3 regions of the Micromonospora sp. WMMD710 genome follow, and region 3 is predicted to be linked to each of the others. Evidence: riboswitches for the same ligand, from Rfam matches in the RefSeq annotation. Region 3 holds a riboswitch; each other region holds the start of a gene.

Region 1 (10,978 bases), 4.4 Mb from region 3:
TCCCCCACCGCAACGCCTGAAACCGCCCGCCGGGATGTCCCGGCGGGCGGTTTCGCGTCCGCACCCGTAGCGACAGGGTTCGGCGCGCGCCTTGACTCGACCGCGGCCGGGCCACGTGGCGCCGGGCCGCGCCGTTCAGGTCGGGTCGAGCAGGACGACTTCGCCGGTGGCCAGGTCGTAGAGGCCGCCCACCACGGCCACCCGCTCCGCGGCGACCGGCCCGGCGAGGAGGTCGTCGACCCGCAGCGCGTCCACCGTGCGCCGGACGTGCCGGCGGATCGCCAGCGGGAGCACCGCCGGGTCGTCCAGCCCCACCTCCAGGACCGCTGGCGCGATCTCGTCGACCAGGTGGGCGAGGGAGCCTCCGGGACGTTCCCCGCCACGCAGCGCGTCCACCGCGGCGCCGACCGCGCCGCACCGCTCGTGGCCGAGCACCATCACCAGCGGTACGCCGAGTTGGCCCACGACGTACTCGATGGAGCCGCAGACGGCGCGGTCGAGCACGTGCCCACCGGTACGGATCACGCAGATCGCACCGAAGGTCTGGTCGAAGATCGCCTCCAGCGGCACCCGTGAGTCGATGCAGCCGAGCACCACCGCGTACGGCTGCTGGTCGCCGGAGGCCGTCGCCGCGGCGGCCGTCACGTCGTGTCCGTGGATCGGTTGTCCGCTGACGAACCGTCGGTTGCCGGCGAGCAGTTCGGCCAGCGCGGCGCGGGGCGTGCCGCCGGCCTGCCGTCCCTGTCCCGCCGACTCCATGCCGTTCAGCTTGGCCCGCCGTCCGCGGTTGACGGGCGAGGTCGGGAATGTTCGCCACGGCGCGATTGACGTGGTCTGATGGCGGGTAGCCGGTGTTACCGCCGGGTATCCCGGTGCTGGTGGTGCCGGGCGGCCCTGGGGGAGGTGGCGATGCCGGAGCGGTTCGAGGTCGGTCTGCCCGACGGTGTGCGGCTGCACGTGGAGGCGGCAGGGCCGGCAGATGCCCAGGTCACGGCCATTTTGCTGCACGGCTGGACGCTCGACGGCCGCAGTTGGCACCGGCAGGTCGACGCCCTCAGCGCGCCCGCCGGCGGGGTGCGGGTGGTCACCTACGACGCGCGGGGCCACGGGCGGTCCAGCTGCATGGCACTGCCGACAGCCACCCTGGCCCAACTCGGCGACGACCTGGCCACGGTGATTGACACGGTGGCGCCGTCCGGGCGGATCGTCCTGGTGGGGCACTCGATGGGCGGTATGACGATCATGGAGTACGCGCACCGCCACCCCGCGCACTTCGCCGCCCGCACGGCCGGGCTGGTCTTCGTCTCGACGACCGCCGAGGGGCACACGCACACGGTGTACGGGCTCTCGCCGCGGATCGCCCGACTGATCCGACTGGCCGAGACGACCGGCGCGGGAGTGCTGGCCCGCTGCGGGTCCTGGCGGGCACCCCGGGCGCTGCTGCGCGCCCTGCAACCCAGCATCCGGTGGATGCTCTTCGGCAACCACTGCGAACCGGCCGACATCCGGTTGGTGACCTCGGCGGTGGCCCGCGCCTCGCTGCGCTCCATCGGCGGTTTCCGCGCGTCCATCGGCGCCCAGCACCGGCTGGACACTCTCGCCGCGCTGGCTCACCTGCCGGCGGCCGCCCTGGTCGGCGACCGGGACCGGCTGACCCCGCCGCCGTGCGCCGAGTCGATCGCCGCGGCCCTACCGGCCACCGAGCTGACCGTCTGCCCGGGTGCCGGTCACATGCTGATGATGGAACGCCCGGACGAGGTGAACGCCGCGTTGACCGGCGTCCTGCACCGCGTACTCGCCGAGGCGCCGCCGCGACTGGGCGGCGCGACCACCGCCGGCGCGGGTGCCTGAGCCACGTTCGCGCACCTCGGGCGCGGCGGGCCGGGCCGGGGGCCGTACCCTTCTGCGGTTGGCCCGCGCGGTTCGCGCCGCTTGCCGGCGACCCCGAAGGAGCGTGCGTTGACCGACCAGACCGTCCTGGAGCAGGAGATCGCCGTCGAGCAACGGCACCTCGACCGGGTGTACGCCCGGCTGGCCGAGCTGCGCCGGTCGGCGGTACTGGCCGAGCGGGACGGCTACCGGATGGCGCGGGTGGGCACGTTCGGCGCGCTCGTCGAGCGCGACGCGATGGTCTTCCACGCCGCGCAGCGGCGGCATACCCTGGACGCCGAGCACGAGGGGCTGGTCTTCGGCCGGCTGGACCTGCGGGAGGGTCAGACGCTGCACGTCGGGCGGCTCGGCATCCGCGACGAGAACGCCACCACGCTGGTCGTCGACTGGCGCGCGCCGGCCGCCGCCGCCTTCTACCAGGCCACCCCGAACCAGCCGCTGGGCGTGGTGCGTCGCCGCACCATCCAGTCCCGCGCCGAGCAGGTCACCCGCATCGAGGACGACCTGCTCGACCCGAGCGCCGCCCCCGAGGGGATGACGGTGGTCGGCGACGGCGCGCTGCTGGCCACCCTGTCCCGGGCCACCGGCCGGGGCATGCGCGACATCGTGGCGACGATCCAGCGGGAGCAGGACGAGGCGATCCGCTCGCCCAGCTCCGGGGTGACGATCGTCGCCGGCGGCCCGGGCACCGGCAAGACCGCGGTCGCCCTGCACCGGGCGGCCTTCCTGCTGTACTCCGACCGCAGCCGGTACGCCGGCGGCGGCATCCTGGTGGTCGGCCCGTCCTCGGTCTTCGTCGAGTACATCGCCTCGGTGCTGCCGTCGCTCGGTGAGGACACCGCGACCCTGCACTCGCTGGGGACGCTCTTCCCCGGCATGACCGCCACCCGTACCGACCCGCCGCAGGTGGCGGCGGTGAAGGGCTCGCTGCGGATGCGCCGGGTGTTGGAGCGGGCGGTGCGCGACGCGGTGCCGGGCGGTCCGGGCGAGTTGCGACTGTTGTACCGGGGTTCGCTGCTGCGACTGGACCGGGCCGAGCTGGACGGGATCCGGGATCGCGTGCTGCACCGGGGCGCGCGGCGCAACGAGGTACGCCGGGCCGGCTTCGACGGGGTGTTCGCCGCGCTCTGGGCGCAGGCCCGCCGGCTGAACATCGGCCGGCTGCCGGAGCAGCGGGCCTTCGAGGACGAGGTCGCCGAGCGGCCGGAGTTCCGCGAGTTCCTCAAGGCGTGGTGGCCACGTCTGCACCCCCGGCACGTGCTCGGTTGGCTGGCCCGGCCGGAGCGCCTGCGCCGTTACGCGGGCGGGATCCTCTCCGGCGCGGAGATCCGGCTGCTGGGCGCGGCGTACCGGGATCTGGACTCCACGGGTCTGACCATCGCCGACGTGGCGCTGCTGGACGAGCTGGACGCCCTGCTCGGCCGGCCCGCGCAGCCGGCGCGGGCCCGGCGCGACCCGTTCCAGCTCGCGGGCGGGGTCCGCGAGCTGAGCACCGCCGCGGACCGGCAGCGGGCCGCCCGGGCGGCGGCCCGGGAGCGGCCGGAGGACTACCGGGAGTACGCGCACGTGGTGGTCGACGAGGCGCAGGACGTCTCGCCGATGCAGTGGCGCATGATCGGCCGGCGCGGCCGGTTGGCCTCCTGGACGGTGGTGGGCGATCCGGCGCAGACGGCGTGGACCGGTGACCCGGAGGAGCTGACCCGTGCGCGCGACCAGGCGCTGGGCCGGCGCAAGCGGGCCGACTTCACGCTCACCACCAACTACCGCAACTCCTCGGAGATCTTCGCGGTGGCGGCGGCGGAGATCCGCCGGCTCTACCCGGACCTGCCGTTGCCGACCGCCGTCCGCTCCACCGGGGTCGACCCGGTCGAGCTGGTGGTGCCGGCGACCGGGTTGGAGACCGCCGTCGTGGAGGCCGCCACCGCCCTGCTGGCGGAGGTGGACGGCACGGTCGGGGTGATCACGCCGGTCCCCCGCCGCGACGAGGTCGCCGGCTGGCTGGGCACGCTCGGCGCGCCGCGCCTGCAGGTGGTGACCAGCCTGGAGGCCAAGGGCATGGAGTACGACGGGGTGGTGCTGGTGGCTCCGAGCGAGATCCGGGCGGATCCGGGCGCCGGCGTACGGACGCTCTACGTCGCGCTCTCCCGGGCCACGCAGCGGCTCACCACCATCGACCCGACCGGCTGATCCGCCCTGGCGGGCACCGTCGGCCGCCCGTCGACCGTACACTTGCATACATAGCGATGTGCGCATACATTTGACCGGGTCCCGACTGGCGACGGAGGGTGGATTTCGTGGGCGCAGGTCATGACCACCACCACGCGTCGGTCACCAACGCGGCGCAGCAGCACCGGGGCCGGCTCTGGGCGGCGTTCGGGCTGCTCGCCACCCTGATGGTGGTCGAGGCCGTGGCGGCCCTGCACACCGGCTCGCTGGCTCTGCTCTCCGACGCCGGGCACATGTTCACCGACGTGCTCGGCATCGGCATGGCGCTCGCCGCGATCACCGCCACCCGGCGGACGACCGGCGACCCGCAGCGCACCTTCGGGCTCTACCGCCTCGAGGTGCTCGCCGCGCTGGCCAACGCCGCCCTGCTCTCCGGCGTGGCGGTCTACGTGGTGATCGAGGCGATCGGCCGGTTCGGCGATCCGCACGAGGTGCTGACCGGCCCGATGCTCACGGTCGCCGTACTCGGCCTGCTCGCCAACGTGGCCGCCTTCGCCCTGCTCCGCGCGGGCGCCCGGGAGAGCATCAACCTCCAGGGGGCCTACCTGGAGGTGCTCGGCGATCTCCTCGGCTCGCTCGGCGTGATCGGCGCGGCACTGCTCATCACGGTCACCGACTGGTGGTGGGCCGACCCACTGGTCGCGGTCGCCATCGGCGTGTTCATCCTGCCGCGCACCTGGCGACTCGGCCGGGCCGCCGTCCGCATCCTGGTGCAGGCCGCCCCGGAGCACCTCCAGGTCACCGCCGTACACGACCGACTCGCCGCGGTTCCCGGCGTGGTCGAGGTGCACGACCTGCACGTCTGGACGCTCACCTCGGGCATGGAGGTGGCCTCCGCGCACCTGACCATGGCACCCGGCGCCGAGGTCGGTACGGTGCTCAGCGCCGCGCGCACGGCCCTGCACGAGGACTTCCGGATCGAGCACGCCACGCTGCAGATCGAACCCGGTGCCGCACCCGGTGCCTGCGGTTCGGTCGAGTGGTGACAGCATTTCAGGAGATTCACTCGGATTGGTCCGAGTTTTTCGTGACGACGTACGCACCGTCCGTCACATCGGCTGCAGCGGCCCCACCAGCACCGGTAGGCTCGGTCCCGGCCTCCACCAGGCGGCGCCCACCCGGCGCCGGTGGCGGCCGCCGCCTAATCGCCCGAGCGGGCGAACCGGGGAACCATGTTCCTGGGGTGCATCCGCGTCAGCGGTAGGGATCTTCCGTCCCGAACCCGTCAGCTAACCCGGTCGGCGGCTGACGGAAGGACATGCGTAGTGGCACCAGCACGACCACCCGCCGGCCGCCTGGCGGCCCTGATCGTCGCGATGCTGGCCCTCGGCATCGCACTCCCGCCCGGCACCGCCTCGGCCGCTCCCCCGACCGGCCAACGAGCCGCCGCGGCGCCCGACGGTGACGAGGAGGGCGGCACCCCCGCCCTCCGGGCCCAACTGGAAGCCGCCAGCAAGGGTTACCTGGACGCCAAGCGCGCCCTGGACACCTCGCTGCAGCGCCAGCAACAGCTCACCACCCAGCTGAAGACCACCGAGGCCGAGCTGAACGTCCGCAGCGGCAAGGTCGGCGAGATCGCCGGCCTGGCCTACCGCACCGGCCGGCTCGGCGCGATGTCGGCGCTGCTCAACAGCAACACCCCGGAAGGCTTCATGGACCGGGCCGCCGCCCTGGACGCGGTCGCCGCCAACGAGGACCGGGTGCTGCGCGACCTGCTCACCACCAGGGACGAGGCCACCCGTACCCGGGTCGCCCTGGACGGCGAGATCCGCGAGCAGCGCAAGCAGGTCGCGGTGATGGCCAAGCGCAAGGAACAGGCCGAACGGGCTCTCACCGTGGCCACCACGCCCAAACCGCAGACCACCGCCGACACCGGCTCCAACCGGGGCACCTCCAGCGCCAACGCCACGGCCGCGCCGCGCAACTCCGACGGCTCCTGGCCATCGGAATCGTGCAGCATCAACGACCCCACCCCGGCCAGCGGCTGCATCACCCCCCGCACCCTGCACGCCCTCAACCAGGCCAAGGCGGCCGGCTTCACCCATTACGTCTCCTGTCACCGCTCCGGCGGCTCCGGCGAACACCCCAAGGGCCGGGCCTGCGACTTCGCCGCGGCCAAGGGCGGCTTCGGCGGTGACGCCACCGGCGCCGACAAGACGTACGGCAACAACCTGGCCGCGTACTTCATCCGCAACGCCGACCGGCTCGCCGTGCTCTACGTGATCTGGTACCGGCAGATCTGGCTGCCGAGCAGCGGATGGAGGTCGTACAGCGGGGCGGGTGGCGACCCGGCCAGCGACCACACCAACCACGTGCACCTGTCGGTGTACTGACCCCACCCGTGGCCGGCGCCCGCCTCACCCGGGGGTGCCGGCCACGGGTACGTCAGCGGGCGTACACCGGACGTCGCCGGCCGTCGGACGACCCGGCCGGGCCCGGCGGGCAGCATCCGGGGTATGCCTCGAATTCCACCCACCGCCCGCAAGGCGCTGCTCACCCTGCACCTGGTCACCTCCCTCGGCTGGCTCGGCACCGACCTGGTGCTGCTCACCCTCGGCGTGGCGGTGCAGCGCGGCGCCGACCCGGCCACCGTCTACCCGGTCACCGCGCTGCTCGGCACCGTGCTGTTCGCGCCGCTGAGCGTGCTGGTCTGGCTGATCGGTGTCGCCAGCGCCCTCCTCACCCCGTGGGGTCTGCTGCGCTACCGCTGGGTACTGGTCAAACTCGTGCTCACCACGGTGATGGTCGGACTGGTCCTGTTCCTGCTCACCCCGAACCTGCGCCACGCCGGTGACCTGGGTGCCGCACTACCCACCCGGGACCGTGCCGACCTGGTGATCGCACCCGCTGTCTCGACCAGCCTGATGATCATCGCGACGGTGCTCTCCACGTACAAGCCGTGGGGCCGCCGCCCCGCCCGCCCCGCCGCCCCTGCCGCGCTCGCCCGCCCCACGGCCACCGCCCACGCCGCCCGCGGCCGTCGCGCACCTGCCGGTCCCGCCGGTCCTGCCGGTCCTGCCGGCCCCACCGGCCCCGCCGGCCCCACCGGCCCCACCGGCCCCACCGGCCCCACCGGCCCCGCCGCCCATGATCGCGCTACAACCAGGATGTAGTGGCCTCGGCGCCGCGGGATGCCACTACATCCAGGATCGAGCACGATCTTGCGAGACAGGGGACCGCCGGTCCGCCCCGCGCGGGGCGCGGAGGCGCGAGGGCGCGGGGCGTGGAGGCGCGAGGGCGCGGGGCGCGGAGGCGCGAGGGCGCGGGGCGCGGAGGCGCGAGGGCGCGGGGCGTGGAGGCGCGAGGGCGCGGGGCGTGGAGGCGCGAGGGCGCGGAGGCGCGGGGCGCGGAGGCGCGAGGGCGCGGAGGCGCGGGGCGCGGAGGCGCGAGGGCGCGGAGGCGCGAGGGCGCGGAGGCGCGAGGGCGCGGAGGCGCGAGGGCGCGGAGGCGCGAGGGCGCGGAGGCGCGAGGGCGCGGAGGCGCGAGGGCGCGGAGGCGCGAGGGCGCGGAGGCGCGAGGGCGCGGAGGCGCGAGGGCGCGAGGGCGCGGGTCAGGTGGCGGGTGGGGGGTTGCCGGCGCGGTCCAGGGCCGCGCCGAGGCGGCTGGCCAGGGCGAGGTGGGCTGCGCGGGCCTGGCGGAACGCGTACCGGAACAGCGGGGCCGGCGCGCTCAGGGTGATCTCCACGTCGACCCGGAGCAGTCCGTCCGGTTCGGCGCGCAGTCGGGTGTGGTTGCGCACGGTGGTGGCCGGCCACTGCCGGGCCACCATGACGATCTCGTCCTCCTCGTTGATCAGCACGTCGGCCTGGTAGGTGGTCCGGAAGCGCAGCGGGCCGGCCTGCAACCGGTCGCTGATCGCGTAGCTGGCCAGGGCGCCGGGGCGTGGTGGCAGCCGTTGGACGCTGACGATCAGCGGATGCAGCTCACCCTGCCGAGTCAGGTCGCTGAGCAGGGCGGCCGCCTCGGCGGGGGCGCACCGGGCCTGAACGGTGTAGCTGAAGGTATCGCGCCTGAGCACACCGTCTCCTGCCGTCGCTGGTCGCACGATCGTCCCGTACACCGAACGGGCTGGCAACGCCCGGACGGACACCGGCCGATGCGTCGCGGTCCATCACTTGCCCCATTAGGGTCGGTTAGTGACGAATCACCGGGCGTGACGGAGAGGGTGGATTCATGAACGGTGCCGACCAGTGAGCGGGCACGTGATGGTCTTCGCGCCCACTCCGCAACTGACCGTGACCGTGGACCAGCCGAACGACCACACCGAACTGCATCTGCACCCCGGTGGGCAGGGCGTCTGGCAGGCCCGGATGGTGATGTCGCTGGGTGTCGACGTGGTGCTCTGCGCCGCGCTCGGCGGCGAGATCGGCCAGGTGTTGGAGCCGCTGCTGGTCAGCGAGGGGGTGGACCTCAAGGTGGTGGTCCGCGATTCCGGCAGCGGCGGATACGTCCACGACCGCCGGGGCGGGTCGCGGCAGGAGGTCGCCGACGTGCCCGGGCAGCCGTTGAGCCGCCACGAGCTGGACGAGCTGTACAACCTGGCCCTGGGCGAGGGTCTGCGGGCGTCGGTGAGCATCCTGAGTGGACCCAACGAGCCGTGGCTCGTCCCGGCCGACCTGTACCGGCGCTTCGCCGCCGACCTCGGAGCCAACGGTGGCCAGGTCGTGGTCGACCTCTCCGGCGATCACCTCGGCGCGGTGCTGGACAGCGGGGTCTTCTTCCTCAAGGTGAGCCACGAGGAGCTGATCCGCGACGGCCGTGCCCGCAACGACGACCTCCCGGAGCTGACCCGGGCGATGTACGACCTGCACTCCGCCGGCGCCGAGACCGTGGTGGTCAGCCGCGCCGACCGGCCGGCGCTGGCGCTCATCGACGGGGAGCTGTTCGACGTGGAGATGCCTCGACTGGAGGCAGCCGACCCGCGCGGCGCGGGCGACTCGATGACCGCCGGGGTGGCCGCCGTCGTAGCGGGCGGTGGCGACATCCGGACCGCCATCCGCACCGGCGCCGCCGCCGGCGCGCTGAACGTGACCCGGCACGGCCTCGGCACCGGACGGCTGGACTCGATCACCGGCCTGGTGGACCGGGTCCGACTGGTGCCGGCCGACAGCCGACCACAGGAGCGCACCACCCCGGACGAGCTGGCCGACCGGGTGGTCGAGCGATGACACTGCGGGTCCTCGTCACCAACGACGACGGGATCGCCGCGCCGGGCATCCACGCACTGGCCCGGGCGGCGACCCAGCGAGGGCTGGACGTGGTGATCGCCGCGCCGTTGGAGGAGGCTAGCGGCACCAGCGCCGCGATGAGCGCGGTGGAGCGCGACGGGCGGGTCGTCGTGCACGACCATCCGCTGCCGGATCTCGACGGCGTGCCGGCGTACGGGGTTGGCGGCTCACCCGGGTTCATCACGCTGATCGCGCTGCACGGAGCGTTCGGCCCGCCGCCGTCGGTGGTGCTCTCCGGCATCAACCGGGGCGCCAACGCCGGTCGTGCCGTGCTGCACTCGGGCACGGTGGGTGCCGCGTTCACCGCCGCCACGAACGGCTGCCGGGCGATGGCCGTCTCACTGGACGTCCTCACCGCGGGCGAGGCCACGGCCGCCAGCGGGGGCGCCGCCGTGGACGCCGCCGCCCGGGTACGCGACAGCGAGCGGCACTGGAGCACCGCCGCGCGGGTCGCCCTCGACCTGCTCCCCCGGCTGACCTCCGCGCCGCTGGAAAGCGTGCTCAACGTGAATGCCCCGGACCTGCCGCACGAACGCCTGCGTGGGGTACGACGCGGCACGTTGGCCAGCTTCGGCCAGGTACAGATGACGGTGGCGGAGTCCGGGCACGGCTTCGTCCGTACCTCACTGGAGGAGCCGGGTCAGGCCGCGCAGCCCGGCACGGACGTGGCGTTGCTGGCAGCGGGGTACGCCTCGGTGACGGCCATCCGGGCCGTGACCGAGGCGACCGATGTCGACCTGACCGGCCTGGACGAGCTGGGTTGAGCGGGGGGTCAGGCGCCGGGGAGCACCTCAGGGGTGGCGGCACCGGCGAAGTAGGGCTCCGGTGCGCCGAACAGGCCGAGCAGGCCCGTCACCCAGAGCTGCCGGTGCACGAACCGGCTAGGCTCGGTGACCACCAGCTTGACGCCACTGACCTCGGCGGTCTGGAAGCCGGCGACCATGGCGCTGATGCCGACGGAGTCGATGAAGGTGACCAGCCTCATGTTCAGCTCGATACGCAGCGGGCGGCCCTTGGCCAACACCTCTGCGATCGCCTCGCGCACCTCGTACGCGGTGTCGACGTCGATCTCACCTCGCGGGGCGATCTCTACCACACCACCGGACAAAACCGACTTCACGATCGACAGGCTCACGCGAGCACCTCCACCCGCCCGTCCCCCGGGCGCCTCATCAGTACGCGGGCCGCGACCGAGAGTATTCCTCCGACGGCCTCGGTCGCCACCCCTCGGGATGAGCAATTCGCGGATCCGGGCACATCTGGTCTCCCAGATCCAAAATTTTCGTTATTCGATCACTCGGCGGCCGGTCGGAGCCGGCGCCGCCGAACCAGGGTAGCGGTCCCGTTCCGTACCGCCCGACAACCCGCCGCCAGCGCCCTCCGCCCCGTGTCACCGGTGTGTCGCGCTCGTTGCGTCCACGTGGCACGGTCGCGGGGTTGTCGACGCCACCTAGCATCGACCCGGGACACCCACCGTGACGGAGAGGACCTTCAATGATCAAGAGACTGGCCGGGTTGGCCGGCGTCGGCGTACTGCTCGCCCTCGTACTGGCCTGCGGTTTCGGTGGCGGCGACGACGATGACGACGATGACGACGACTTCGCCCGCGGCGCGGCCGTGGTGACGGTGCGCTG
Region 2 (6,513 bases), 470 kb from region 3:
GCGGTCTGCGCCGGGTCGCACACCGTCTGCTCGTCCTGGTCGCCGCGGCGGCCGTCGGAGCCGGTGTGCTCGCCGTGCCCGCGCAGGCCGAGCCCTCGGTCGACGAGATCGAGGCGCAGATCGACAAGCAGTGGGAGCAGTTGGAGCCCGCCGTCGAGCAGTACAACAAGGTGCGATCGCAGCTGCAGGTCAACCGCAAGAAATCGGCGGACCTGCAGAAGAAGATCGAGCCGCTGGCACTGCAGAGCGAGTTGGCCCTCACCCGGGTCGGTGACCTCGCCTCCCGCTACTACATGTCGGGTCCGTCGCAGGACATCGGCGCGCTGCTGGTCAGCGCCAAGCCGGACACCCTCACCGAGCAGCTCACCGTTCTGGACCGGCTTGCCGCGCAGGAGCGCAAGGAGGTCGCGGGTGTGCTCGCCGTGCGAGCCAAGTACGACGGCGAGAAGCAGAAGCTGGACGCGCTGATCGCCACCCAGACCAAGCAGCAGAACGAGTTGGCCGCCAAGAAGAAGCAGATCGACGCCGAGATCAAGAAGCTCGAGGCGTCCCTGCCGAAGACCACGATCAAGACCGCCGGTTGCCCGACCATCAACGGTGTCGCCAGCACCGCCGCCCAGAAGGCGATCAAGACCGCCTGCCAGCAGGTCGGCGACCCGTACGTCTGGGGTGCCGTCGGCCCGAACGCATTCGACTGCTCGGGTCTGACCCAGTACGCCTACAAGTCGGCCGGGATCTACCTCACCCACTACACCGGCGCCCAGTGGAACGAGGGTAAGGCCGTCTCTCGGGCCGACGCTCGCCCCGGTGACCTGGTCTTCTTCTACGGCGACCTGCGCCACGTCGGCCTGTACCTGGGCAACAACCTGATGGTGCACGCGCCCCGCGCCGGAAGACCGGTGACGGTGGCTAGCCTCACCATGCCGGTCGCCGGTTTCCGCAGACCCGGCTGATCCGCCCAGGCACGACGACGGCCCCCGGTCACCGACCGGGGGCCGTCGCGGTTTCTCAGCGGGGTGCGCCCGCCGGGCACGGCAGGAGCTGCACGTCGGCCAGGTTGACGTACATGATGCGGTGGCCGAACTGGATCTGCGCGTACCGGTTCTCGCCGCGGATCACCGTCCAGTCGCCGGGCGAGGACCCGTCGAACGTGCTGGCCCGGTAGTACTCGCCGGCCAGTACCGCGCCGACGGCGTACCGCTGCCCGGCGGCGAGGGTGTACTGAAGTGGGGAGATCGTCTGGTAGGGCACGCCGGCCGGGTAGGCCGCCTGCTCCGGGTACGCCCGCCCGTACACGGGGATGGTGGCCCGTCCGGGCTTCGGGGTGGCCACCACGCCCACGGTCCACCTGGCCGTCGGCGCGGACGCCGGGTTGTGGAACCAGGCGCGTTGTCCGAGGTACCAGATGGCCGTCCAGTCCCCCTGCCGGCCGGCCAACGCGTACGTCTGGCCGGCGGAGGCCCGGGCGCCGTGATCCGACACCTCCATGGTGTTCGGGGTGCCGTCCGGGCGTAGTGCGATGTCGTTGACCAGGGGCGCGTCGGCGGACGGCGCGGTGTGCAGCACCACCGACGAGGAGCCGCGCGGCGCGCACGGCACGCCGGGGGTGACGCATCCCGTGAACACCGGTTGGTTGGTGGCGGGGTCCGGGTCGATCCGGACCAGCCCGGTGGCCGGGGTGCCGGTGTCCAGTCGCGGCGCGTGCAGCAGGTCGAAGTAGTGCGACCAGTCCCAGTAGGGCCCCGGGTCCCAGTGCATCCCGCGAACGGTCGACGCGATGGTGCCGGGCACGTTGTCGTGGCCGATGATGTGCTGGCGGTCCAGCGGGATGCCGAGCCGCAGCGCGAGGTGCCGGACGAGTTTCGCCGAGGTCCGGTACATCGCCTCGGTGTACCAGGTGCCCTGCGCGGCGAAGCCCTCGTGTTCCAGGCCGATCGACTTGGCGTTGACGTACCAGTTGCCGGCGTGCCAGCCGACGTCCTTGGTCTTCACGTGCTGGGCGATGTGCCCGTCCACCGAGCGCAGTGAGTAGTGCCAGCTCACGTAGGTCGGGTCCTGAACGAGTTTCAGGGTGGTCGCCCAGCTCGCCTCGGTGTCGTGGATGACGATGTACTCGATCTTCTGCCGGGCGGGCCGGTCGGAGAGGTCGTGGTTGCCGTAGTCCCCGTCGCCGAACGCCTCGTAGGGCGCCGGGATCCATTCGCAGGAGACGGTGCGGGGGCATTCCAGCCCGTCCGGTCGGGCCAGCCGGCGCAGGCCCAGCCGGTCCAGCCAGGAACGCTCCGGCTGTACCGCGCGGGCCGGCAGGGTGATCCGTTGGCCGTCGTCGGTCACCCGGGACTCGCCGGCGCCGATCGTCGTGAAGACCTCGTCGGCGAAGGCCGCCGCCGCGTCGGCGCTGTCCGCGCCGGCGTAGCGGGCCACCGCGCCGTACCAGGTGGCCGGGTCGGTGCCGGCGCCCACCGGGGCACCTAGCTCCTTCTGGTACGCGGCCAGCAGCGCCGCCCCGCCCCGGATGTTGACGTCGGGGTCGGTGCGCAGCGACTCCGGCGCCGCGCCGGTCAGGGTGGCGGCGGTGTCCACGGTCTGCAACGCGGTGCCGGGTGGTGCGGGGTCCGCGGCCTGCGGGGGCGCGGGTGCCAGCGCCGGACGGGAGTCGTCGCCGCGCGGGTCCTCGGTGCCGGCGTCGTGGTGACCGCGCCCGGGCAGGGCGGCCACGTGGCGGGCGTCGGTCAGGTGCATCGGGCCGTAGCCGCCGCTGGTGCTCGGTGTGCCGGCGTTGCTGTCCCAGCGCGACTCCAGGTAGGAGACGCCGAGCAGCACGTCGATCGGTACGCCGTACTCCGCTGCCGCGGCGGCGTACCGCTGTTGACGGTCGACGGTGGGTGCGGCGGCGGCCGCGCCGGCGGGTAGCGGTACCCCGGTCGCGGCGGCGACCACGGCGGCGGCGAGCAGGGCGCGCCGGCCGGCGGACAGGGTTGGACGGTGCATCGAACCCCCTAGATTCCACGGACAAAGGTGAGGTCACCTTCGCGCCGCCCGGGAGTCCGCGTCAATACCTTTCCATGTATCGACGCGTTCGGAAGGAAATCTTCGCCTATCGCCGGCGACCCTCTCCGATCGGTACGGAGTGTCACGGCCGCACGGGTTGCGGATCGGTAACGGGCGTCTCTACGCTGGTCATTCGTCGGCCCGATAGCAGGTCCGCCCACCCCGGGCGGTGACGGACCGACACCGCCGAGTCGTTTCCGAACGAACCGGGGACCCAGGTTCCTCGGGGTGAATCCGCAGCCACTGCGGTAGGGCGCCGACTTCCCGCCCGAACCCGTCAGCTAACCCGGTAGGCGGTCAGGAAGAAGGAGAACGGAACCCCGGTGGCACTCCATGCCCCGCGGCCGCCGTCCGAGCGGCCGGCAGCAGCCGGCCCGACAACGATCGTGCCGCGCCCACGCTGGTCCCGCTTCACCAACGCTCTCGCCGCACTGGTCGGCGTCGCCGTCGTCCTGACGGGCAGCGCCACGGCGGCCCACGCCGACCCGTCCGTCGCCGAGATCGAGCGCCAGATCGACGCCGACTGGAACAAACTCGAACCCATCATCGAACGGCACAACGCCACCCGGGCCGACCTCGCCGTCAAGCGCAAGCAGGCCGACGCCCTGGCCGCCCGGATCGCTCCCCTGGAGCGTCAGGTCGACGCCGCGATGGACAAGGTCAGCGCCCTGGCCGTGCGTGCGTACAAGGGCGAGAACGTCTCCACCGTCAACGCGGTGCTCGGCAGCCGGTCGCCGAGCGAGGTGGTCGGGCAGCTCGAGATGCTCGACCGGTTCGCGCACAACCAGCAGCAGGACGTCCGCCAGGTGGCCGACCTGCGTGACGAACTGGCCGCGCAGAAGGCGCCGCTGGACGAGATGGTGACCCAACTGGGCCGTACCGAGGCGCAGTTGGCGGCGAAGAAGAAGCAGATCAACGAGGAGATCGACCGCCTGCAGAAGCTGCGCCTCAAGGTGTACGGCAACGGTGGCGGCGGCCCGCTGCGTCCCGCGCCCTGCCCGGCCAGCTATCCCGGAGGTGCCGCGGGCACGGCGGTCAAGTTCGCCTGCGCCCAGATCGGTAAGCCCTACGTGTGGGGTGCCGAGGGTCCGAACTCGTACGACTGCTCCGGGCTGATGCTGGCCGCCTGGGCCAAGGCCGGGGTGTCGCTGCCGCACAACGCCGCCGCGCAGAGCCGGGTGACCAAGAACGTCAGCAAGGGCGACCTGCTCCCCGGTGACCTGGTCTTCTACTACAGCGACATCCACCACGTCGGCATGTACGTCGGCAATGGCTGGGTGGTGCACGCCCCCCAGGCCGGTCAGCCCGTCAAGATGAAGAAGGTCGGCGACGGCCCGATCCACAGCTACGGCCGCCCAGGCTGACCCAGCCCGGACGCCCGAGGGCCCGCCGCGATCCGTTCGCGGCGGGCCCTCGGCGTCTGCCCGGTCGTGCGTCGCGGGTCAGCGGGTCGGCCAGGTACGCCAGTGCTGCCAGGCGCGGCTGGGCGTCGGCCCCCGCTGCCCCTGGTAGCGCGAGCCGTACACCACCGAGCCGTACGGGTGCTCGGCCGGCGAGGAGAGCCGGAAGATGCACAGCTGGCCGATCTTCATGCCCGGCCAGAGCGTGATCGGCAGGTTCGCCACGTTGGACAGCTCCAGCGTCACGTGCCCGGAGAAGCCCGGGTCGATGAAGCCGGCGGTGGAGTGGGTGAGCAGACCGAGTCGGCCCAGTGAGCTCTTCCCCTCGAGCCGGCCGGCGAGCTGGTCGCCCAGCGAGATGACCTCGAGCGTCGAGGCGAGCACGAACTCCCCCGGGTGCAGGACGAACGGTTCGCCGTCGGGCACCTCGACCACCGAGGTCAGGTCGTCCTGCTGCATCGCCGGGTCGATGTGGGTGTAGAGGTGGTTGTTGAAGACCCGGAACAGCCGGTCGAGTCGTACGTCAATGCTGGACGGTTGGACCAGCATGGGCTCGAAGGGCTCCAGGCCCAGCGTGCCGGCCTTGATCTCGGAGACCAGGTCGCGGTCGGAGAGCAGCATCGGACCACCATAGCGGCGTCTCGCGCGGCGCCCGGATTCGGTGCCGGTGACCAGCGCGTCGAGGTCGCTGCTCGTACATTTGTTCGATAGAATGCCCGCATGGCTTCCTGGTCCGAATTCGCCGCCGACGAGCCCCGCCTCGCCGACGGGATCCGCGTTCTCCTGCAGCAGTACGGGCCGGGCTTCGGCTACCTGGCCACGGTCCGCGCCGACGGCGGGCCCCGGGTCCACCCGGTCTCCCCGGTCATCACCGACGAGGGTCTGTTCTGCTTCGTCATCGACTCTCCGAAGCGCCGTGACCTCGAACGCGACGGCCGCTACGCGTTGCACTCGTTCCCGCCGGAGGAGAGCGACGACGAGGCGTACGTGGCGGGTCGCGCCCGTCCGGTGACCGATCCGGCCCAGTTGGCCCGGCTGGCGCAGGGTGCCCGAGCCGAGCCGCACGCCGACTGGCGGTTGTTCGAGTTCACCGTCGACGTGGCGATGCTGACCCGCCGCGAGCAGCACATCGCCGGCGTCCCGGGGGTGCCGCCGGGGCGGCCGGCCGTCCGGGTGTGGCTCGACCCGCAGGCTCCGCCGGCGCCGGTCGCGCCGGCCGCCGTACCGCAGACGCGCCCGACCCGTCTCAGCCGTGACGTTCAGTGCACGGCCGCCTGACCGCGGCCCGGTCCTGGGGAAAAGCCGGTGCCGGCTCCGTCGTGACGGAGCCGGCACCGGCTTGTACGCGGGAAAGCTACGCCGCGCGGTACGCGTTCCAGGCGGTCAGCATGCGGCTGGCCTGGCCCGGCGTGAACTGGTACATGCACGAGTCGTAGGTGTAGTCCATGAAGTTGGTGATCGGGTCCAGCCCGGTCGCCGAGCAGGTGTCGCGCCCGGTCGGGCACTGGTACGCGGGCGACGCCTCCGCCGGGGTGTCGCTGACGCTGTCACCCGAGCCGCCGCAGCCACCCTGGAAGGTGTGGTAGAGGTTCAGCCAGTGGCCGACCTCGTGGGTGCCGGTGTCGCCCTGGTTGTAGTTGGTGGCGGTGCCGCCCGGCAGCGACTCGTTAAGCGCGACCACGCCGTCGGTGCTGGCGAGCTTCCGCTGCGGGAAGGTCGCCCAACCCAGCAGGTCGTCGCTCAGTTCACCCAGGTAGATATTGAGCGTGTTCTTGCCGCCGACCCGCAGTGCGGACTTCATCGACCGCTCATCGAGTCAGGGATGTTGCCGCCGGCCCGGGTGCTGTTCTCCTGGATCACGTGCACCACCACCGGGATGGTGACCGTGGCCAGGGCCGTCGCGCCGGCGCCGGTGCGGAAGTTGGCGCGCTCGCGCAGCGCCGCCGCGAGGTCGGCGTCCCGCTCACGGACCTGCTTCGCGGTCAGCTCGTTCGGGTCGTGCCGGGCCGCGGCGCCCGGCTTGACCCGGGCGTTGGTGTGACTGTCGGCTGGCTCCGCGCAG
Region 3 (10,978 bases):
GAGCACCGACGGCGAAAACGGCGATCCGTCAGACAGCGTCCACATACTTATCCACAGCGACACCCCGCAAGTTGTCGCACTGATGTGCATTTGCCCTCTAGCTGCGACGCCCTGGCGCACGCGCGGGCGAGTCGGTAGTGGAGGGAGGTGCCGTTACAGTCCAACCGAGCGCGCGAGACGGGCCGCCGAACGCTCAGTGGTGGGGTCGCTGTCCGGTGCGAAAGCTAGATTGCTCCAACGGAAGTAGCCGGCCTGGCTCGCCAGGTCAAGGCGGCCGGCTCCCGGGGATGGCACTCCCCGGGGCCGCCTTGAACGGTCACGTCCGCTCATGTCCGAGGCAAGAACCATCTATGAGGGAGAACGAGACCCAGTGACCACGGGTACCGGGCCGCACCAGCCCGGGGGACCTGGCAGCACGGAGAACGCCCTGATCGCGGGGTTGTTGCTGGTGACGGCGCTGTCCATCGGGGCGCTGCTCTGCATCGTCTTGAGCAGCGCCGAGGAGATGGGCGACGTCGCCCGGTAGCGATTCCTGCCATCAGCGGAATTGCCCTGGCCGCGATCGGCGCGATTGCGGTCGTGCTGCGTAAGCGGCCTCCCCGGAGCCGGCGCTAGCGCGAGCGGCAGTGGGGGTTGTTAAAAGCACCTCCCTGCCAGCCGTTCGCCCACAACTTCATCAAGGCGGGCGACACTGACCCGGAGAAGATGTCGCCAGGGGGTCGGATGCCGGCTTCACTGATTCGGACCGGCTGGTCAGCGCGACGCCGGGCCGGTAAATGATCACCGGCCCGGCGTGCGGGTTACGTCGTACGTCAGCTCTTGAAGGCGTCCTTGATCTTCTCGCCGGCCTGCTTGAGCTTGGCGATGGACTGGTCAGCGCGGCCCTCGGCCTCGAGCTGCTCGTTGTCGGTGGCCCGACCGGCGCCTTCCTTCAGCTTGCCGGTCGCGTCCTCGGTGGCGTTGTTGATCTTGTCGTCGATACCCATTGCCAACCTCCAATTGCAAGCGTCTCTACGACCCCAGAGGTACCCCCGCCGTCACCACTCCAACCATTACCGCCGTCACAGATCACCAGCAGCCGGGCGGAACCGGCGCAGGCGCAGGCTGTTAGCCACCACGAAGACCGAGGACAACGCCATGGTGGCGCCGGCGATCATCGGGCTGAGCAGCCCGGCGGCGGCCAACGGCAGGGCCGCCACGTTGTAGCCGAACGCCCAGAAGAGGTTGCCCCGGATGATGCCGAGCGTGCGCCGGGACAGTCGGATCGCGTCCACCGCCGCGTCCAGGTCGCCTCGGACGAGCGTGAGGTCGGACGCCTCGATCGCCACGTCGGTGCCGGTGCCCATGGCCAGACCCAGGTCGGCCTGGGCCAGCGCCGGGGCGTCGTTGACCCCGTCACCGACCATCGCCACCGACCGCCCCTCGGCCTGGAGCCGCTGCACGACGTCGACCTTGCCGGCGGGCAGCACCTCGGCGATCACCTCGTCCACGCCCACCTCGGCGGCGACCGCGCGGGCCACGGTGGCGTTGTCCCCGGTCAGCAGGATCGGGGTGAGCCCCAGCGCGCGCAACCGCGCAACGGCCGCCCGGCTGGTCGGCCGGACCACGTCGGCGACCGCGAGGACCCCTCGGGCCCGCCCGTCCCAACCGGCGAGGATCGCCGTCCGGCCGGCGGCCTCCGCGTCGCTGACGGCCCACTCGACCTCCGGCGGTACGTCGAGTCCCCGCTCGCGCAGCAGCCGGGGCCGACCGACCAGCACGACCCGCCCGTCGACGGTGCCGGTCACGCCCAGCCCCTCGAGGTTGGCGAAGCCGGTGACCGGAGGCAGCGTGCCGGCCTCGGCGGCGCCCGCGGCGACCGCACGGGCGATCGGGTGCTCGGAGGCGGCCTCCACCGCCCCGGCCAACCGGAGCAGCTCGCCGCGGTCCTCCCCGCTCGCCGGCACCGCGTCCACCAGGGTCATCCGGCCGGTCGTCACGGTGCCGGTCTTGTCCAGCACCACGGTGTCCACCCGCCGGGTCGACTCCAGCACCTCCGGCCCCTTGATCAGTACGCCGAGCTGGGCGCCCCGCCCGGTGCCGACCAGCAACGCGGTCGGGGTGGCCAGGCCGAGCGCGCACGGGCAGGCGATGATCAGCACGGCCACGGCGGCGGTGAACGCGGCGGTCGGGCCGGCACCGGTGCCGAACCACCAGCCGAGCGTGCCGACGGCGAGGGTGATGACGATCGGCACGAAGACCCCGGAGATCCGGTCGGCCAGCCTCTGCACCGCCGCCTTGCCGCTCTGCGCCTGCTCGACCAGGTCGGCCATCCGGGCGAGCTGGGTGTCGCCGCCGACCCGGGTGGCGGTGACGACCAGCCGGCCACCCGCGTTGATCGTGGCACCGACCACGCCGTCACCGGGACCGACCTCGACCGGCACCGACTCGCCCGTCAGCATGCTGGCGTCGACGGCCGACGTGCCCTCGTCGACCACCCCGTCGGTGGCGATCTTCTCCCCGGGCCGGACCACGAACCGGTCGCCCACGGCGAGCCGGTCCACCGGTATCCGGGTCCCCACGCCGTCGCGCAGCACCGCCACGTCCCTGGCGCCGAGTTCGAGGAGGGCGCGCAGGGCCGCGCCGGCGGTGCGCTTGGACCGCGCCTCGAAGTAGCGGCCGGCCAGGATGAACACCGTCACCCCGGCGGCCGCCTCCAGGTAGATGGTGCCGGCGCCGTCGGTGCGGGTGATGTCGAGGCGGAACGGGTGTGTCATGCCGGGCAGACCGGCGTCGCCGAGGAAGAGCGCCCACAGCGACCAGCCGAACGCGGCCAGGGTGCCGAGCGAGACCAGCGTGTCCATGGTCGCCGCGCCGTGGCGCAGGTTGGTCCAGGCGGCCCGGTGGAACGGCAGGCCACCCCAGACCACCACCGGGGCGGCGAGGGTCAGCGACAGCCACTGCCAGTAGTCGAACTGCCAGGCCGGGACCATGGCCAGCAGGACCACGGGCACGCTGAGCGCCACCGACACCCACAGCCGGGTACGCGGGCCGCGCAGCGGGTCCACCGGCTGCTCTGCGGTCGGCGGGGCCGGCAACGCCGCCGAGTAGCCGGTCTTCTGGACGGTGTCGATCAGGTCGTCGGGCGTGACGCCGTCGGCGTAGCGGACGGTGGCCTTCTCGGTGGCGTAGTTGACGGTGGCGCTCACCCCGTCCATCCGGTTCAGCTTCTTCTCGATCCGGGCGGCGCAGGCGGCGCAGGTCATCCCCCCGATCGCCAGCTCGATCCGGTTCGGCGCCTCGGGCAGGGGTCTGCTGGTGGTGGTCATCGTCTGGTCCCGTCAGTTGTGCCCGTGCCCGGGGGTGCCGTGCTCGGCGCCTCCGGTCGGCGCGGGTCCGCTCGCGCCGGGGTCGCCCCCGGTCGGGGCGGTGCCGGCGACGACGGTGAACTCGGCGGTGTGCACCGCCCCGCCGTGCCGGAAGTCGAGGTAGAGCCGGTAGCTGCCGGTCGACGGCACCTCGGCGAGGAAGGTGACGTTCGGGCCGGGACGGGTCCGGCCGTCGCCGGGTGTCCCGTCCGGGTGCACGTGCAGGTACGCGAGGTCACCCCGGCGCAGCGCCACCAGGTGGCCGTACGCGCCCAGGTAGGGCTCCAGGTCGGTGACCGGCTGCCCGGCACGGCTGACGGTCAGGGTGAGCGACGAGGTGCGGCCGGGCTGCGGCGCGCCGGTCAGGGTGACCGTGTAACCGTCGACGGTGGTGCTGGTCGCCGGTGCGGGCAGCGGCCGCTCGGTCAGCTCCCCGGGGACGGTCACGTCGACACCGAGGGTCAGCGGCTCACCCCGGGTCGGGGCGAAGTCGGCGAAGGCACGCCACTGGCCGGGGCCGGCCAGCGGGGTGGCGACCCGCCAGGTGCCGTCCGGGCCGAGGTCGGGGTGGACGTGGCGGAAACCGGAGAGGTCCCGCCGGGCCACGATCAGGTGCATCCGCTTGTCGTGCGCCACGTCGTACCGGGTGACCGGGCGGCCGTCCGGGCCGTCGATCCGGAAGGCGAACTCGCCGGCCGGGGCGCCGACCGGGGCGAGGGTGTAGCCCCGGTCGGAGACGAGCAGGCCGCCGGGGAGCCGGTCGGCCGTCTCGTCGTGGCCCCCCGCCGAGGTGGCGCCGCCGTCGTGCCGACTCTCCACGGCGGGCACCTCGGGGTCGACCACCTGGCCAACCTCGTACGCCGTGCCGAAGACCGCAACGAGAGCGAGGGCGAACCCGCCCAGTCGGGTCACCGTGCTCACGCCGGGACTTCCGACGACCCGTCCACGAGGTCGTAGCCGGCCTCGTCGACGGCGGCCCGGACGCTCGCCACGTCCAGCGGCTGGTCGCTGCTCACGGTGACCCGGCCGCTGGCGAGATCGACCTGGACGTCGCGCACACCCGCGAGGGCGCCCACCTCGGCGCTCACCGCGCTGACGCAGTGCCCACAGGTCATGCCCTGCACCTGGTACGTCGTGTTGACCATCGGACCGTCTCCTCCGCCTCGCTTACCGGTACCCGGTGGGGGTATCGCACGAAGGACCGTACCATACCCCCCAGGGGTAGGCTATCCTGGTCGCCATGACCGCACCCACCCCGATCCGCGGGTACACCGCCAGCAAGGACCAGCTGCTCGCGCGGCTCCGCCGCGTCGAGGGGCAGGTCCGGGGGATCGAGAAGATGGTCGACGACGACCGCTACTGCATCGACGTGCTCACCCAGATCTCCGCGATCCAGGCCGCCCTGGACAAGGTGGCGCTGGGGCTGCTCGACGGGCACGCCCGGCACTGCATGCACGAGGGCGCCGCCGAGGGCCGCGCCGACGAGATGGCCACCGAGATGATGGCCGCGGTCGGCCGGCTGATGAAGCGCGGCTGACGCCCCTCAGTCCCGCTCCGGGTCGAGCCGCACCCGCCGCAGCAACTGGGCGTTGAGCGCGACCACGACGGTGGACGCGGACATCAGCACCGCGGCCAGCGCCGGGCTCAACGCCACCCCGGCCCAGGCCAGCACCCCGGCCGCCAACGGCAGCGCCACCGCGTTGTAGCCCGCCGCCCAGGCCAGGTTCTGCCGCATCTTCCGGTACGACGCCCGGGACAGCCGCACCACGGCAGCCACCCCGCGCGGGTCCGACGAGGCGAGCACCACCCCGGCCGACTCGATCGCCACGTCGGTGCCCGCACCGATCGCGATGCCCACATCCGCGCGGGCCAGGGCGGGCGCGTCGTTCACCCCGTCGCCGACCATCGCCACGGTCAGGCCCCGGCGCCGGAGTTCGGCCACCCGGCCGTCCTTGTCGGCGGGCAGCACCTCGGCGAAGACCTCGTCGACGCCGGGACGGAACCCGAGTTCGGCAGCGACCGCCTCGGCCACCGGCCGCGCGTCTCCGGTGATCATGGCGATGGTCCGGACACCCTCGGCACGCAACTCGTCGACGGCCCGCCGCGCCTCCGGACGCACCTCGTCGGCCAACGCGAACGCGCCGAGCACGGTGTCCGGCAGCCGCACCAGGTGCAGCACCGCCGCACCGCGCGCCGACCAGTGCCCGATCGCCGCCTCCAGATCGGCCGGGAGGGACACCCCCAGCTCGCGGAGCAGCGCCGGCCCACCCACCGCGTACCGCGTACCGTCGACGGTTGCCTGCACCCCGCGGCCCGGCAGCGACCGGAACCCGGCCGCCCGAGCCGGACCGGCGGGCCCCGCCGCCGCGACGATCGCCCGGGCCAACGGGTGCTCGCTGTCCGACTCCACCCCGGCAGCGAGCCGCAGCGCCTCGTCCCGGTCGACACCCGCCGCGGCCAGCACGTCGGTGACGGCGTGCTCGCCCCGGGTCAGGGTGCCGGTCTTGTCGAAGAGCACCGCGCCCACGGTCCGCATCCGCTCCAGCGCCAACCGGTCCTTCACCAGGATCCCGGATCGCGCGGCAAGCGCGGTGGAGAGCGCGACGACGAGCGGAATGGCCAGGCCGAGCGCGTGCGGGCAGGCGATCACCAGGACGGTGACCGCGCGCACCACCGCCTCGTCGGGCTGGCCGAGCGCCGTCCACACCAGCACGGTCAGCACGGCGGTGCCGGTGGCCACGTAGAACAACGCGGCGGCGAACCGGTCGGCCAGCAGTTGGGCACGACCGCCGGAACGCTGCGCCTGGGCGACCATGCGCTGGATGCCGGCGAGGGCCGTCTGGGCACCCAGCGCCTCGACACGTACCCGGATCGCCGAGTCGGTGGCGACGGTGCCCGCCACCACCCGGTCGCCGACCGCGCGGGCAACCGGCCGCGACTCGCCGGTGATCATTGATTCGTCCAGCTCCGCGCCGCCGTCGACGATGCCCCCGTCGGCCGGCACCCGACCGCCCGGGCGGACCAGCACCACATCGCCGACCCGCAGCTCGCCGACGGACACGGCCTCGACCCGCCCGTCGGCGGTCACCCGCTCGGCGTCGTCGGGCAGCAGCGCGGCCAGCGCCGCGAGCGCGCCCCGAGCCTGTCCGATGGCCTTCATCTCCTGCCAGTGCCCGAGCAGCATGATGGTGACCAACGCCGCCAGCTCCCACCAGAAGTCCAGGTCGAAGGCACCCACGCTGGTGGCCAGCGACGCGGTGTACGCGACGGTGATCGCCATCGCGATCAGCAGCATCATGCCCGGCGCCCGGTCCCGGACCTCCCGGACCGCACCGACCAGGAACGGCCAGCCACCCCACCAGAACACCACCGAGCCGAGCACCGGCCCCACCCAGGAACGCCCCGGAACATCCCCGCGCAGGCCGAGCCGGTCCGCCACGAGGTGACTGGTCAACACCACCGGCACGGTGAGCACCAGACAGACCCAGAACCGGCGACGGAACATCGCCGGATCGTGACCGGCGTGCTTGTCGTGCCCGCCACGATGCCGGTCCTGCGGTGACTCAGCGCGCATGACTCCACCATCCAGCCCCGCACGCCGCCCCGCGGGCTGTTCGACAACCCCCGACACTCCGCCACGACCTGCGTCCCGCGCCCGGGCTGGTTAGCATTTCCGGCGATGGCCCTCCGGATCCCGCCGCGCAGTCCGGCGCCGACACCGCCTCGACGCGGCGGCGCCCCCGGCCGAGCCGACCCCTCGTTCACGGTGTGTGACCAAACGGTCGTCATCCAGCGATCCGTCGCGCCCGCCGCCGCAATACCGCGGCGGCGGTGAACCGACCGGCCCGTCGGCACGTACCCCGCACCGGATTCGTTGGGAGTCTCGCATTGGGTTCCGACCACACCCGTTCCGCTCCGTCCGCCCCGCCCCGGGTACGACGGATCCTCGTCGCGACGGTGGTACCCCTGTTCGTCGCCACGGTGGTCGCGGCGCTGGTGCTCTGGCCCCGCGACGGCACGCCGGAGACCGGCGGCGGCGCGGACGTCCCGCGCTACCAGGGCACCGTGACCCGTGTGGTGACCGAGCCGTGCCCGCCCACGCCGCAGACCCCGGAGGGCACACCGGACGCCGGCGACGGGCCGTGCGGCACCGTGGACGTCCGGGTGCAGAACGGGCCGAGTGCCGGGCAGCAGGTCCAGACTCCGGTACCGGACGGCCCGGGGGCGCCCCGGGTCGACGTCGGCGACGAGGTCATCCTGGTCGAGCTGAACGACCCGGCCGATCCCAGCGCCAGCAGCTGGAACATCGCCGAACACCAGCGCGGCACGCCGCTGGTGTGGCTCGCGGTGGTCTTCGCCGCCGCGATCGTGGCGTTCGGCCGGTGGCGTGGCCTGGCCGCGCTCGCCGGGCTGGCCGCGAGCTTCGCCATCCTGCTCACCTTCGTGCTGCCGGGCATCGCGGCCGGTCGGTCACCGCTGCTCGTGGCGGTCGTCGGCGCCGCGCTGATCATGTTCGTGGTGCTCTACCTGACGCACGGGGTGACCGCGCAGACCTCGGTCGCCGTGCTCGGCACCCTGGGCAGCCTGGTGCTCACCGGCGTGCTGGCCACCATCGCCACCGCCGCCACCCACCTGACCGGCTTCGGCAGCGAGGACGCCACCACGCTGTCGATGTTCCAGGCCGACGTGGACCTGCACGGCCTGCTCCTCGCCGGGATCATCATCGGTTCGCTCGGGGTGCTCGACGACGTGACGGTCACCCAGGCGGCCACCGTCACCGAGCTGGCGAACGCCAACCCCGGCCTGACCCGGTTGCAGCTCTACCGGGCGGCCACCCGGGTCGGCCGGGCCCACATCGCCTCCACGGTCAACACCATCGTGCTGGCGTACGCGGGCGCCTCGCTGCCCCTGCTGCTCCTGCTCACCGCCGACACGCGCCCCCTCGGCCAGATCCTCACCAGCGAGTTCCTCGCGCAGGAGATCGTCCGCAGCGCGGTCGCCACCCTCGGCCTGATCGCCGCCGTACCGCTGACCACCGGGCTCGCCGCGGTGGTGACCGCCGCCGGCCGGTCGGCTGCCGCGCCGGCCGACGACGCCCCCGCCGGGCGGCCCCGGCCGGACCGGGCGGAAGCGCTGGCCGCCCTGAGCTCCCCCCGCACGGGTCCACCGGACGGACCGGACCCGACGGGGCCCACACCCCCGCCCACCGCCACCGACCGGTGGCCAGAGCCGAACAGGAGCACGGATACGGCATGGTGACACTCCTCAGCGTGACCAGATCGGGCATCCGGCCTGAGAACCGCATCACTGGTCACTCAACGCCATGGCGAAATGACGCTTTTAGTCGGCATCGGGACGTAGCTCAGGCGGTCGACTCTCGGGTAACCTCGCTGCCGGTCACCGCCGAAGGCGCGAAGCGGCGCCTGCGGTACCACCGCCCAATCGCCAACCGGCGAGCCGGGAACCCAGGTACGTGGGGTGAATCCGCGACAGCGGTAGGGGCCACTTCCGCCCCGAACCCGTCAGCTAACCCGGTCGGCGGTCGACGGAAGGGAACATTGTGACGGCACCCCTACGCCGCTGGTTGACACCGGTGGTGGCCGTGATCGCCGCACTGACCGTGCTCGCCGGGCCCCTCCCCGCGCACGCCGCCCCGACGACTCCCACGCCGTCCGGGCACGAGGAGGACGGCGAGCCCAAGCTGCTCACCGACGTCATCGAGAAGACCAACCGGGACTACGTCGCCGCCAAGTCCAAGCTGGACAAGTCCAAGAAGCGACAGCTCGAACTCTCGCACGAGGTGGACCGCGCGAAGGCCGACCTGGAGGCCCTGGCCCCGCAGGTCGGTCAGATCGCCGCCCAGTCGTACCGGACCGGTCGGATCGGCGCGATCGCGATGCTGCTGGAGAGCGACGCCCCCGACTCGTTCGTCCGGCGCGTCGCCACGCTCGACGAGATGAACATGGTCAACGAGAAGAAGCTCGCCGAGGTCAACGCGGTGAAGTTTCGCGCCGAGCAGGCCAAGCTGGCCCTCGACGCGGAGGTCCGCGAGCAGCAGAAGCAGGCCGCCCTGATGGCCAAGGAGAAGCGCGACGCGGACAAGGCGCTCGCCCTGGTCGGCGGCCAGGGCTTCACCGGCGGTCTGGTGGACGCCACCTCACGGGTCGCCGCGATCGGCCCCGGCCGGACCGTCGACGGTGAGTGGAAGTCCGAGTCCTGCAGCGAGAACGACCCCACCACCTCCGGCTGCATCACGCCGCGCACGCTGCACGCGTACAAGGAGGTCAAGAAGGCCGGCTTCAACCGGTTCGTCGGCTGCTACCGCCCCGGCGGGCCGTGGGAGCACCCGAAGGGCCGCGCCTGCGACTGGTCGTTGCAGAAGAGCGGCTTCAGCCCGTGGCACAACGACGACACCCGCATGTACGGCAACAACGTTGCCGCATTCCTCATCCGTAACGCCGACCGCCTCGGCATCTACTACGTGATCTGGAACCGGCAGATCTGGTTCCCGGCAACCGGCTGGAAGTCGTACAGCGGGGACTCGGACCACACCGACCACGTCCACATGTCGATGCTCTGACCCGCACCTCTCGCTGTCGAGGGCCGTCCCGCGTCACGCGGGGCGGCCCTCGTCGCGTCAGGCGGCTGCCGCCGCAGACCCGTCGGGCACGTCGAGCGTCGCCACGCCGGCCGGGACGGCGGCGACCGGGCGCACCACTCCGGCGGCCAGCCGGTACGACACGCCCACTACCGCGCACCGTCCCCGCGCCACCTCGTCGGCCAGCACGGACGACTGCCCGAGCAACGTCTCGACGGTCTGCGCGATGTGAATGTCGACGATGCCGTCGATGTCGTCGACCCCCTCGGCGGCGGCCCGACGGAGGCTGGGCAGGACGGCGTCGACCACCGCGCCCAGGTGCCCCGCCGGTGCGACGCCGGTGGCGGTGACCTCCCGGGCCGCCTGGACCGCGCCGCACGAGTCGTGGCCCAGCACGACCACCAGCGGGGTGCCGAGCACGGTCACGGCGTACTCGACGCTGCCCAGCACCTCCGGGCCGGTCGTGTGCCCGGCCGTGCGGACCACGAACAGGTCCCCCAGCCCCCGGTCGAAGATGATCTCGGCGGCCAACCGTGAGTCGGAGCAGCCGACGATCACCGCGAACGGGTGCTGTCCGTCGGCCACCGCGGCCCGGTGCCCGGCGTCCTGGTTGGGGTGGCGCGGGGAGCCGCTGACGAAACGCCGGTTGCCGGCGACCAGCTCGGCGTACGCCCGGGCCGGTTCGGTGTGCGTCGACGACTCGTCTGCGCCGCGCTGCGAACCCGGCTGCCCGCCGGATGCTCCGGGAAGACTCATCCCCGCTCCTCGTCCATGCGTATGACCTGGTCAACCGGGCTCTTCAGGCGGGCCTGCGGTGAGCGCCGGCTCGGGGCTACACCGTCACACGCACCGGAAGAGGCGTCAAGATATGCGTGATTTAGATTTCATGCATTGACCCGGCGGTCAGTCGTCGGACACCCCCCGAGAGTGGGGCGGGGAAGCCCTTGAGGCAGGCTTGGCACCTGGAGAGGTGATCCAACCATGGCACGGACTGTGACGGGCGACACCGGCGGCGGGCGGAACTGGACGTTCC

The links. A riboswitch is a leader RNA that binds a small molecule or an ion and turns the genes downstream of it on or off. The one in region 3 is predicted to bind cyclic di-AMP.
Region 1: linked by a shared signal. The riboswitch ahead of O7620_RS02150 (hypothetical protein) and the one ahead of O7620_RS22240 (hypothetical protein) in region 3 are both predicted to bind cyclic di-AMP.
Region 2: linked by a shared signal. The riboswitch ahead of O7620_RS24510 (C40 family peptidase) and the one ahead of O7620_RS22240 (hypothetical protein) in region 3 are both predicted to bind cyclic di-AMP.

Annotation. Positions count from the first base shown of each region.
Region 1 covers NZ_JARUBD010000001.1:427,282-438,259, reverse strand. Annotated here, with positions in the region: gene O7620_RS02170 (carbonic anhydrase) at 136-759, opposite strand; gene O7620_RS02165 (alpha/beta hydrolase) at 910-1,851, shown strand; gene O7620_RS02160 (AAA family ATPase) at 1,960-4,077, shown strand; gene O7620_RS02155 (cation diffusion facilitator family transporter) at 4,185-5,102, shown strand; cyclic di-AMP (ydaO/yuaA leader) riboswitch at 5,245-5,376, shown strand; gene O7620_RS02150 (hypothetical protein) at 5,433-6,449, shown strand; gene O7620_RS02145 (hypothetical protein) at 6,573-7,229, shown strand; gene O7620_RS02140 (SRPBCC family protein) at 7,667-8,134, opposite strand; gene O7620_RS02135 (PfkB family carbohydrate kinase) at 8,307-9,284, shown strand; gene O7620_RS02130 (5'/3'-nucleotidase SurE) at 9,281-10,108, shown strand; gene O7620_RS02125 (STAS domain-containing protein) at 10,117-10,479, opposite strand; gene O7620_RS02120 (hypothetical protein) at 10,839-10,978, shown strand, end outside.
Region 2 covers NZ_JARUBD010000001.1:5,289,753-5,296,265, reverse strand. Annotated here, with positions in the region: gene O7620_RS24520 (C40 family peptidase) at 1-953, shown strand, start outside; gene O7620_RS24515 (peptidoglycan recognition family protein) at 1,009-2,991, opposite strand; cyclic di-AMP (ydaO/yuaA leader) riboswitch at 3,226-3,361, shown strand; gene O7620_RS24510 (C40 family peptidase) at 3,375-4,415, shown strand; gene dcd (dCTP deaminase) at 4,494-5,072, opposite strand; gene O7620_RS24500 (pyridoxamine 5'-phosphate oxidase family protein) at 5,172-5,729, shown strand; partial or broken gene O7620_RS24495 (zinc metalloprotease) at 5,806-6,513, opposite strand, start outside.
Region 3 covers NZ_JARUBD010000001.1:4,813,092-4,824,069, forward strand. Annotated here, with positions in the region: gene O7620_RS22200 (hypothetical protein) at 371-526, shown strand; gene O7620_RS22205 (CsbD family protein) at 813-986, opposite strand; gene O7620_RS22210 (heavy metal translocating P-type ATPase) at 1,062-3,308, opposite strand; gene O7620_RS22215 (hypothetical protein) at 3,321-4,268, opposite strand; gene O7620_RS22220 (copper ion binding protein) at 4,265-4,492, opposite strand; gene O7620_RS22225 (metal-sensitive transcriptional regulator) at 4,588-4,884, shown strand; gene O7620_RS22230 (copper-translocating P-type ATPase) at 4,891-6,921, opposite strand; gene O7620_RS22235 (YibE/F family protein) at 7,236-8,606, shown strand; cyclic di-AMP (ydaO/yuaA leader) riboswitch at 8,773-8,903, shown strand; gene O7620_RS22240 (hypothetical protein) at 8,908-9,927, shown strand; gene O7620_RS22245 (carbonic anhydrase) at 9,985-10,701, opposite strand; gene O7620_RS22250 (MarR family winged helix-turn-helix transcriptional regulator) at 10,927-10,978, shown strand, end outside.